One region of the Streptomyces sp. NPDC005794 genome, then DNA from elsewhere that is predicted to be linked to it. Evidence: riboswitches for the same ligand, from Rfam matches in the RefSeq annotation. Region 1 holds a riboswitch; each other region holds the start of a gene.
What was found. Region 1 has a riboswitch for cobalamin ahead of ACFYQ5_RS30200 (cobalamin biosynthesis protein). Riboswitches for the same ligand answer to the same signal wherever they lie in the genome.
Positions count from the first base shown of each region.

Region 1 (2,192 bases):
CGGCAGATCCCGGCCGTGACGACGCTCTTGCCCGCGTCCGACGTGGTTCCCGCGACCAGCAGCCCGCCGCTCATTCGCCTCTCCGTCCCATGGCCGACCGCCCCACCGCACACACGGCGAGGGCCAGCACACTCACCCGGCGCGACAGCCGCACCGCGCGTTCGATGTCCGTGACCCGCACGTCCCGGCCGGCCCCGCCGTTGAGCACGGGCCGGTGCTCGACCCGCCCGCCGTACGCGAGGGTGCCGCCGAGCCGTACGCCGAGCGCGCCCGCGAACGAGGCCTCCACCGGGCCCGCGTTGGGGCTGGGATGCCGGCCCGCGTCGGCCCGCCAGGCCCGGACGGCCTCGCGAGGGCGTCCCCCGGCGGCCACGGCGAGCACGGCGGTGAGCCGGGCCCCGGGCCAGCCGGCGACGTCGTCGAGCCGGGCGGATGCCCAGCCGTAGCGCCGGTAGCGGGGCGACGTGTGCCCGACCATGGCGTCGAGCGTGTTGACGGCCCGGAAGGCGACCAGTCCGGGCACTCCGCCGAGTGCACCCCACACCAGGGCTCCCACGACGGCGTCCGACGTGTTCTCGGCGACGGACTCCACCACCGCGCGGGCGATCTGCTGCGCGTCCAGTGCCTGCGGATCACGGCCGCACAGATGCGGCAGCCGCTCCCGGGCCAGCTCGACGTCCCCGGCGGCCAGCGCCCCGCCGATGGCGCGCGCCTCGCGGCCCAGCGAGGTGCCACCGACGACGGACCAGGTGGCGGCGGCGGTCAGCGCCACGGCGGCGGCGGGACGGTCCCGTACGGCACGGGCGGCCAGCGCGGCGGCGCCCGTGGCACCCCCGGCACAGACGAGCGCGTGCAGGGCACCCCAGCCACGGTGATCGCGCCACAGACGGCCCTCGGCCCCCGCCGCGGCACGCCCGAAGGCGGCGACGGGGTGACCCCGCCGGGGGTCACCGAGCAGCAGGTCGCCGATCAGACCGGCGGCGGCGCCGTACGCGAAGATGCGGTCGGCTCGCACCGCTCAGCCGGCCGTCGCGCCTCGAAGGACCTTCACAGCGGGTGGTACGGCGACCGACGCAGGGCAGCCAGGCATGGCGTATGTCCTCACTCAGGGTCCGCGCCCTGGTTCGACGTGACCGGCGACGAGAGTCTCCTGGCTTCCGGATCCGCAGGTCCTCCGGCCTTCCAGCCCGCGGTGACGGGCCGTGACTTCCGTGTGGAGGCTGCTCCCCGGTGACAGTGGCGGGACCGCGCCGGATTCGCACCGGCTTCCTCTTCTGTCGCCGTACATGGCTCCGGCAGTCCACCACGCGCCGCGAACGCCCGTCAACCTGCCGCTGACCTGCGAGGCTTCAGTGTGCTCAGACGCACACCGGCCGGACACACACGGGGTGTGTCCGGCCGGTGCGCGTCTGAGCGGAGGTCAGGCGACGATCAGATAGATCCCGTACGCGACCGCCGCCAGGCACAGCCCGAAGCAGGCGTACGCGCCGGTGCGCGCCAGGACGCCGGCCCCGCCGCCGCCCTGCGCCGTCGGCGTCTGCTTGGCGAGGCCCGTGATGCCGAGGGTGAAGAGGCCGACCAGCGCCACGGTGATCACGAGGCTGACGCCGAAGACGGAAGCGAGAGCTGCCCAGTCGATGTTCATGCGGATCTGTCCTTACACCGTGGCCGGCCGGGCCGGGTCGGCCGGGGTCTCGGCCGTCGTGGCCGGAGCGTGGATGGTGGTCTTGAGCTCGGTGGCGGCCACACCGGCGGGCGGCGGGCTGACGGCCGCGATGGCGGTCGTGACGACGCCCGCGGGCTCGTCCTCGGGCTCGTTGACATTGGTGTGGTCGACCGGCTTGCGGCGCGACACCAGCCAGATGGCGCCGGAGCCGGCGACGAGCAGGACGGCGACCACGGCGACGCCCCAGGGGCCCTGCTTGGTCAGGAACTCGGCACCCGCGCCGACCAGTCCGGCGGCCGGCAGCGTCAGACCCCAGGCGATGAACATCCGGGTGGCGGTGGACCAGCGGACCACGCCCCCCTTGCGTCCGAGGCCCGCGCCCATGACGGCGCCGGAGCAGGACTGCGTGGTGGAGAGGGAGAAGCCGAGGTGCGAGGAGGCCAGGATGACCGTGGCCGCGCTCGTCTGGGCCGCGAAGCCCTGCGGCGGACGCAGGTCGGTGAGGCCGCTGCCCATGGTGCGGATG
Region 1 covers NZ_JBIAIN010000023.1:55,216-57,407, reverse strand. The annotation lists gene ACFYQ5_RS30205 (cobyric acid synthase) at 1-74, opposite strand, end outside; gene ACFYQ5_RS30200 (cobalamin biosynthesis protein) at 71-1,015, opposite strand; cobalamin riboswitch at 1,144-1,274, opposite strand; gene ACFYQ5_RS30195 (hypothetical protein) at 1,421-1,645, opposite strand; gene ACFYQ5_RS30190 (anion permease) at 1,658-2,192, opposite strand, start outside.

Region 2 (2,192 bases), on a different contig from region 1:
GAGCTTCCGCCGGCCACGGCGGGTGCGCCGGGCGGTCACTGACCTTCCCCAGCGGTCACGGGGCACGACGCCGTCCCGGCAGGGTCCGCCCTGCCGGGACGGCGTCGTATCAGGCAGGACCCCACGGGCCCGCCGTCGGCCGGAACCGGGGCGCGCCACGCCCCTCGGTTGCGGCAGACTGCGGCCCATGGACGTATCGATCAGGCCGGTCCGGCCGGCTCAGTTCGAGGACCTCGGCGAGATCACCGCCCAGGCCTATCTCGGTGACGGCCTGCTGGACTTCGGCGCCGAGGATCCCTATCTGGAACAGCTCCGCGCGGTGGGTCGACGGGCGGCGGAGGCCGAGGTGCTGGTCGCGGTGGACGCCGACGGCCGGCTGCTGGGCGGCGTCACCTACGTCGCGCCCGGCAGCCCGTGGGCGGACATCGCCGGGGACCACGAAGCCGAATTCCGGATGCTGGCGGTCGCGCCGGAGGCGCGTGGGCGCGGGGCGGGCGAGGCCCTCGTACGGGCCTGTATCGACCGGGCACGAGCCGCCGGCGGGCTCTCCGCGATCGTCCTGTCGACACAGCCCTCCATGCTGGACGCCCACCGGATCTACCGGCGCCTCGGCTTCGTACGGACTCCGGAGCGGGACTGGTACCCGCTGGAAGGCCTCTCGCTCCTCACCTTCCGCCTGGAACTCTGACCCACCACGACACAACATGTGGGGGCTACTTCGATCGGCAGCCCCCACATGTATGCTCGACCTCGCTGTCGCCGCAGGGGAATCCGGTGTGAATCCGGAACTGTCCCGCAACGGTGTGATCGGTGTGTTTCGCGCACCCCGAAGTCCGAAGACCTGTCGACAGTGCGTCCGGCTCGACCGAACCGGACGTCAGACGTCCGGGCCCCGCGGAGGGCCGGTGGACGCCGTGCGCCGTGCTGCCCTTCCCCGGGCGCCGTCGTGCCCGGCTGCCCCGCTCCCGCAGGCCCTGAGCCGAGCGAGGGATAGCCCCCAGTGACCATCGCGCCAGCCGATCCGGTTTCAGCCGCGGAATCCGAAGGCCGCACCACCGACGCACCCGGGACCGCGCTGCTGCGGACCCTGACCGACCTCACCGCCGATCTGCCCGACACCGACCCCGGACGGGTCGCAGCCTCCGCACTGCGCGGCCGCAGCGCGCGGGCGGACGAGGCCGAGCTGCGCTCGCTGGCCACCGAGGCGGCCGCAGGCCTGATCTCCGAGGACCCGGCCTACTCCAGGCTCGCCGCCCGGCTCCTCACCCGGGCCGTCGCGGACGAGGCCGCCGGTCAGGGCGCTGTCTCCTTCTCGGCGTCGGTCGCCGTCGGACATCGCGAGGGCCTCATCGCGGACCGTACGGCCGAGTTCGTCGCGCTGCACGCCGCCGCTCTCGACTCGCTGGTCGACCAGGCGCTCGCCGACGGCGCCGACGACCGCTTCGGCTACTTCGGGCTGCGGACACTGCACAGCCGCTACCTGCTGCGCCACCCGCTCACCCGCGAGGTCGTGGAGACCCCGCAGCACTTCCTGCTGCGCGTCGCCGCCGGGCTCGCCGAGGACACCTCCGAGCGCGCCCTGGAGGAAGTGGCCGCGCTGTACGGCCTGATGAGCCGGCTCGACTACCTGCCCTCCTCCCCCACCCTCTTCAACTCCGGCACCCGTCACCCGCAGATGTCGTCCTGCTACCTGCTGGACTCACCGCTGGACGAGCTCGACTCGATCTACGACCGCTACCACCAGGTGGCGCGCCTCTCCAAGCACGCGGGCGGCATCGGCCTCTCGTACTCCCGCATCCGCGCCCGGGGTTCGCTCATCCGGGGCACCAACGGGCACTCCAACGGCATCGTGCCGTTCCTGAAGACGCTCGACGCCTCGGTCGCCGCCGTCAACCAGGGCGGCCGGCGCAAGGGCGCCGCCGCCGTCTACCTGGAGACCTGGCACGCGGACATCGAGGAGTTCCTGGAGCTGCGCGACAACACCGGCGAGGACCAGCGGCGTACGCACAACCTCAATCTGGCGCACTGGATCCCGGACGAGTTCATGCGGCGCGTCGACGCGGACACCGAGTGGTCGCTGTTCTCCCCGGCGGACACCCCCGAGCTGGTGGACCTGTGGGGCGACGCGTTCGACGCCGCGTACCGGGCCGCCGAGGCCAAGGGGCTCGCCCGCAAGACCCTCCCGGCCCGTG
Region 2 covers NZ_JBIAIN010000003.1:64,143-66,334, reverse strand. The annotation lists gene mctP (monocarboxylate uptake permease MctP) at 1-42, shown strand, start outside; gene ACFYQ5_RS05015 (GNAT family N-acetyltransferase) at 188-688, shown strand; cobalamin riboswitch at 729-864, shown strand; gene ACFYQ5_RS05010 (ribonucleoside-diphosphate reductase subunit alpha) at 1,001-2,192, shown strand, end outside.
Region 2: it holds a riboswitch for cobalamin, as region 1 does, so the genes downstream of both, ACFYQ5_RS05010 (ribonucleoside-diphosphate reductase subunit alpha) here and ACFYQ5_RS30200 (cobalamin biosynthesis protein) in region 1, are expected to answer to the same signal.

Region 3 (2,192 bases), on a different contig from region 1:
GCCTGCGCAGCAGGGCGACGGCGCTGGCGGGGGTGTCGAGGCCGACGGCGTTGCCGATGCGGGAGTGCTTGGTCGGGTAGGCGGACAGGACGAGCGCGATCCGCTTCTCGGCGGCCGGGACGTGGCGGAGCCGGGCGTGCCGTACGGCGATCCCGGCGACCCGGGCGGCACGCTCGGGGTCGGCGACGTACGCGGGCAGACCGTCCTCGTCGATCTCCTTGAAGGAGAACGGCACCGTGATCAGGCGGCCGTCGAACTCGGGGACGGCGATCTGGGTGGCCGCGTCCAGCGGGGAGACACCCTCGTCGTTCTCCTCCCAGGCCGCACGGGGGCTGGTGAGGCAGAGCGCCTGGAGGACCGGTACGTCGAGGCCGGTGAGGGCGCCCGCGTCCCAGGACTCGTCGTCGCCGCCGGCCGACGCGGTGGCGGGCTTGGTGCCCCCCGCGGCGAGGACCGTCGTCACGATGGCGTCGGCGGCGCGGAGTTCGTCGATGAGCTCGGGCTCGGGGGTACGGAGCGAGGCGACGTACAGCGGCAGGGGGCGTGCGCCCGCGTCCTCGACGGCGGTGCAGAGCGCCTCGATGAACGCGGTGTTCCCGCTCATGTGGTGGGCGCGGTAGTAGAGCACCGCGACCGTCGGGCCGGTGACGTCCCGGGCCGTCCGCTCCAGCGGGCCCCAGGCGGGGGCGGGGGCGGGCGGCTCGAAGCCGTGGCCGGTGAGCAGCACGGTGTCGGAGAGGAAGCGCGCCAGCTGCTCCAGGTTGGCGGGCCCGCCGTGCGCGAGGTAGGCGTGCGCCTCCGCCGCGATGCCGATGGGCACCGTGGAGGCGGCCATCAGCTGGGCGTCGGGGGCCTGTTCACCGGTGAGGACGACGACGGGCCGGCCGGTGGCGAGGACCTGGTCGAGTCCCTCCTGCCAGGCGCGGACACCACCGAGGAGACGCACGACGACGAGATCCGTGCCCTCCAGGAGCTGCGGCAGGTCCTCGACGGAGAGCCGGGACGGGTTCGCGTAACGGAAGCCGACCGGGCCGCCGGAGGCACGGGCGCTGAGCAGGTCGGTGTCGGACGTCGACAGGAGCAGGATCATGCGGCGTCAGTCCTTCCCCGGGGTGTCCACGCCCCGGGCGGTGTCGGATTGGGGTCTCCCCTGCTCGGACGGATCCGAGACCTCGGGGAGGGGAGTTCCTGACTCGCACGGCCGGACGGCCGGGCTCACAGTGGCGGGACCGCGCCGGAATCTCACCGGGCTTCCTCCCCTGTCGCCGTATGGCGATGGCGGACCCAACGGACCGCCGCTAGGCATAGTAGGCGGCAGGTGGGGGGTCCTGACCAGACGGCCCCCCGCCCTGACCGGGGCCGGCAGCGGTGTCCCGTAGGTCACAGTGACCGTCGGGGTGTGCCACGGTCACGGTCGGTATGCTCGCCGCCATGTCCGCCTCCTCCCTTCCGTCCCGGTCTCCGGGCGACGCGTGTGCCCGGAGCAGCGGCGACGCCTGCCCCGGCGCGCTGCGGCTGCACCGGGCGGACGACGGCGCGCTGGCGCGGATCCGCATACCCGGCGGGGTGTTGACGCCCCACCAGGCAGAGGCGCTGGGCCGGGCCGCCGAGCGCTTCGGTGACGGTGAGCTGCATCTCACCTCCCGCGGCAACGTGCAGCTGCGCGGGCTCGCGCCGGACTGCGGCGTGGAACTGGCCGGCATGCTGAGCGGGGCCGGGCTGCTGCCCTCCGAACCTCATGAGCGCGTACGCAACGTGGTCGCGTCCCCGCTCTCCGGGCTGGACGGCCTCGGGGCCGTGGACGTCAGACCGTGGCTGACCGAGCTGGACCGGATTCTCTGCGGAAACGACCGGGCCACAGCGCTCTCCGGACGCTTTCTGTTCGCGCTCGACGACGGCCGCGGCGACGTGGACGCTCTCGGCGCCGACCTCACGCTCATCGGCCGGGCCGGCGGGAGCGCGCTGCTGCGCATCGGGGAGCGCGACGCCGTTCTCCGCGTACCCGCCCCCGACGGCCCCCGCGCCGCGATCGTCGCCGCCGAGGCCTTCCTGGACGCGGCCCGGGAGACCGGCGCCTGGCGGGTGAAGGACCTGCCGCACGACGCGACCGCCGCGCTGCCCGCCGACGTCGTACGACGGCTCGGGCAGGCCGGGATCACCGGCGCACCGGAGTCCCGTCCCCGCCCTTCCGA
Region 3 covers NZ_JBIAIN010000021.1:49,562-51,753, reverse strand. The annotation lists gene cobN (cobaltochelatase subunit CobN) at 1-1,090, opposite strand, end outside; cobalamin riboswitch at 1,162-1,304, opposite strand; gene cobG (precorrin-3B synthase) at 1,420-2,192, shown strand, end outside.
Region 3: it holds a riboswitch for cobalamin, as region 1 does, so the genes downstream of both, cobN (cobaltochelatase subunit CobN) here and ACFYQ5_RS30200 (cobalamin biosynthesis protein) in region 1, are expected to answer to the same signal.

Region 4 (2,192 bases), on a different contig from region 1:
ACGGCGGGCACCGGCTGATCTCCGGGACCCGGGGCGCGCCCCCGGTGCCCGTCAACGCGCACCGGACCCACCACGGACCGCTCGCCTCGGCCATGGCCACGGTCTTCGCCATGAGCCTGCTCCACCGCAGGGCACAGGAGCGGTGGGAAGCCAGTACGGAGAAGGACGGCCGGAGGGACGCGGGCAGGCTCGTCGACGTCGCCAAGGCATGGATCACCTGGCGGGCCCGTGACGTCATCGTCGAGAGCCGTGAACGCTGTGGCGCGCAGGCCCTGCTGGAGAACAACGGCATGACCGAGCTCGTCACGGGAGTGGAGGGAGCCATCACCGCGGAGGGCGACAACATCGCCTTGTACGCCAAGGCGGCGACCGACATGCTCTTCGCCGCCGAGCCCGGCCGGGCGGACGTCCCGGACCGGGGCCCGCACCCCGGTGACCTGGCCGAACCGCGTTTTCTCGGCGAACTCCTCGGCGCGGTCCAGGACATCTGGTTCGCCCGGGCGAGAGACCGCGCGCAGCGGGCGCCCGGCACCGACCTCCTCGAGCGGTGGAATGCGGCCTCGGGCCCCGCCCTGCGCGGGGTCGAGGCCTATGCGTACCGCGAGGCCGCCGCGGCCTACGCCGAGGCCCGCGCGGCGCTGCCCGAGGGGGGCGCCAGGGACCGGCTGGGAGAGTTGGAACGGCTGTTCGCCGTCGAATGGGTGGCCCGCAACAGCGGCGATCTGCTCGCCGCAGGCCTCCTGAGCGCCGGTCAGGTCGAAGCCCTCGCGGAGAACGCCGAGCAGCTGATCACGGCCGTCGCCGCGCACGCCCCGCAACTGGCCGAATCCTTCGCCCTGCCCGAGAAGCTGCTCGCCGACTGGCCGATCGCCGGACCCGGCTACGCGAAGGCGTACGACGATCCCCTCGGACCCTGGAACGCCGGCCCGGAGAACGCCCGATGAACGCCATGGCCAAGGGGCGGGCCGCGTGCGGACGCCTCGGGGAGAGCCTGGAGATCCTGGGCCTGCGCGTCGTTCTGCTGGCCTACTGGGGCACGGTGTCCATGATCGCCCGCCGGGGCGGACAGCCGCAGGCGCAAGGCGGCGAATCGGTTCACCCCAAGGGCTGACCCGCCCGAAGGCCGGTACGGAGGGGTGCCCGCGCCGTACCGGCCGTCAAGCCCCCGAAACCCGCGACGCGCCGCGTGATAGCTTGCAGACGCCAGTCACACTCCACGTGGAGTCAGGGAATCCGGTGCGAATCCGGAGCTGACGCGCAGCGGTGAGGGGGACGGGCGGGGCCACTGCCACTGGGACACCCTCGGGTGCACCGGGAAGGCGTCCCGTCCGGACGAACCCGAGTCCGAAGACCTGCTGGCACCCGCTTCCGTACCGGGGGCGGAACACCGTAGCGGGCTTCGCGCATGAGCCCAGAGACGCCGAGGGACTCCGTGCCGCCCATAGCCAGCACCGTACGCCGAACCGCCCTGCTCGTCGCGGGACTCGTCCTGCTGACCGCCTGCGACGGGGGCGGGAGCACGTCCGACGGCGAGGCACGGGAAGGCGCCGCCGCCGGCTTCCCCGTGACGCTGAAGAACTGCGGTCGCACGGTGACCGTCGACGCGGCACCGCGTCACGCCGTCTCCCTCAACCAGGGATCGACGGAGATCCTGCTCGCCCTGGGCCTCGCCGGCCGGCTCGCCGCCACCGCGACGTGGACGGACCCGGTGATGAAGGGGCTGGAGAAGGACGAAGCCACCGTGCCGCGTATCGCCGAGAACCAGCCCTCCTCCGAGAAGGTCCTCGCCGAGGAACCCGACTTCGTCAGCGCCTCGTTCGAATCCACTCTCGGCAAGGGCGGTGTGGCATCCCGCGACCAGTTCGAGGAACTGGGCGTACCGACGTACCTCTCGCCCACCGACTGCGCGGGCAAGGACCACACAGGCAGCAGCGACGGCTCCCGTACCGAGCCTCTGACCATGGACCGCGTGTACGGCGAAGTACGCGACCTGGCCGAGGTGTTCGGCGTCCCGGAGCGGGGTGAGGAGCTGGTCACCAGCCTCCGGGACCGCGTCGACAAGGCGACCGAGGGCATCGACGCCTCCGGTACCACGATGCTCTACTGGTTCGCCGACGCCGAGGCCCCGTACCTGGCGGGCTGCTGCGGAGCCCCCGGCATCATCACCGAGGAACTCGGCGCGGAGAACGTCT
Region 4 covers NZ_JBIAIN010000008.1:167,179-169,370, forward strand. The annotation lists gene ACFYQ5_RS15320 (acyl-CoA dehydrogenase) at 1-944, shown strand, start outside; gene ACFYQ5_RS15325 (hypothetical protein) at 941-1,111, shown strand; cobalamin riboswitch at 1,188-1,375, shown strand; gene ACFYQ5_RS15330 (ABC transporter substrate-binding protein) at 1,406-2,192, shown strand, end outside.
Region 4: it holds a riboswitch for cobalamin, as region 1 does, so the genes downstream of both, ACFYQ5_RS15330 (ABC transporter substrate-binding protein) here and ACFYQ5_RS30200 (cobalamin biosynthesis protein) in region 1, are expected to answer to the same signal.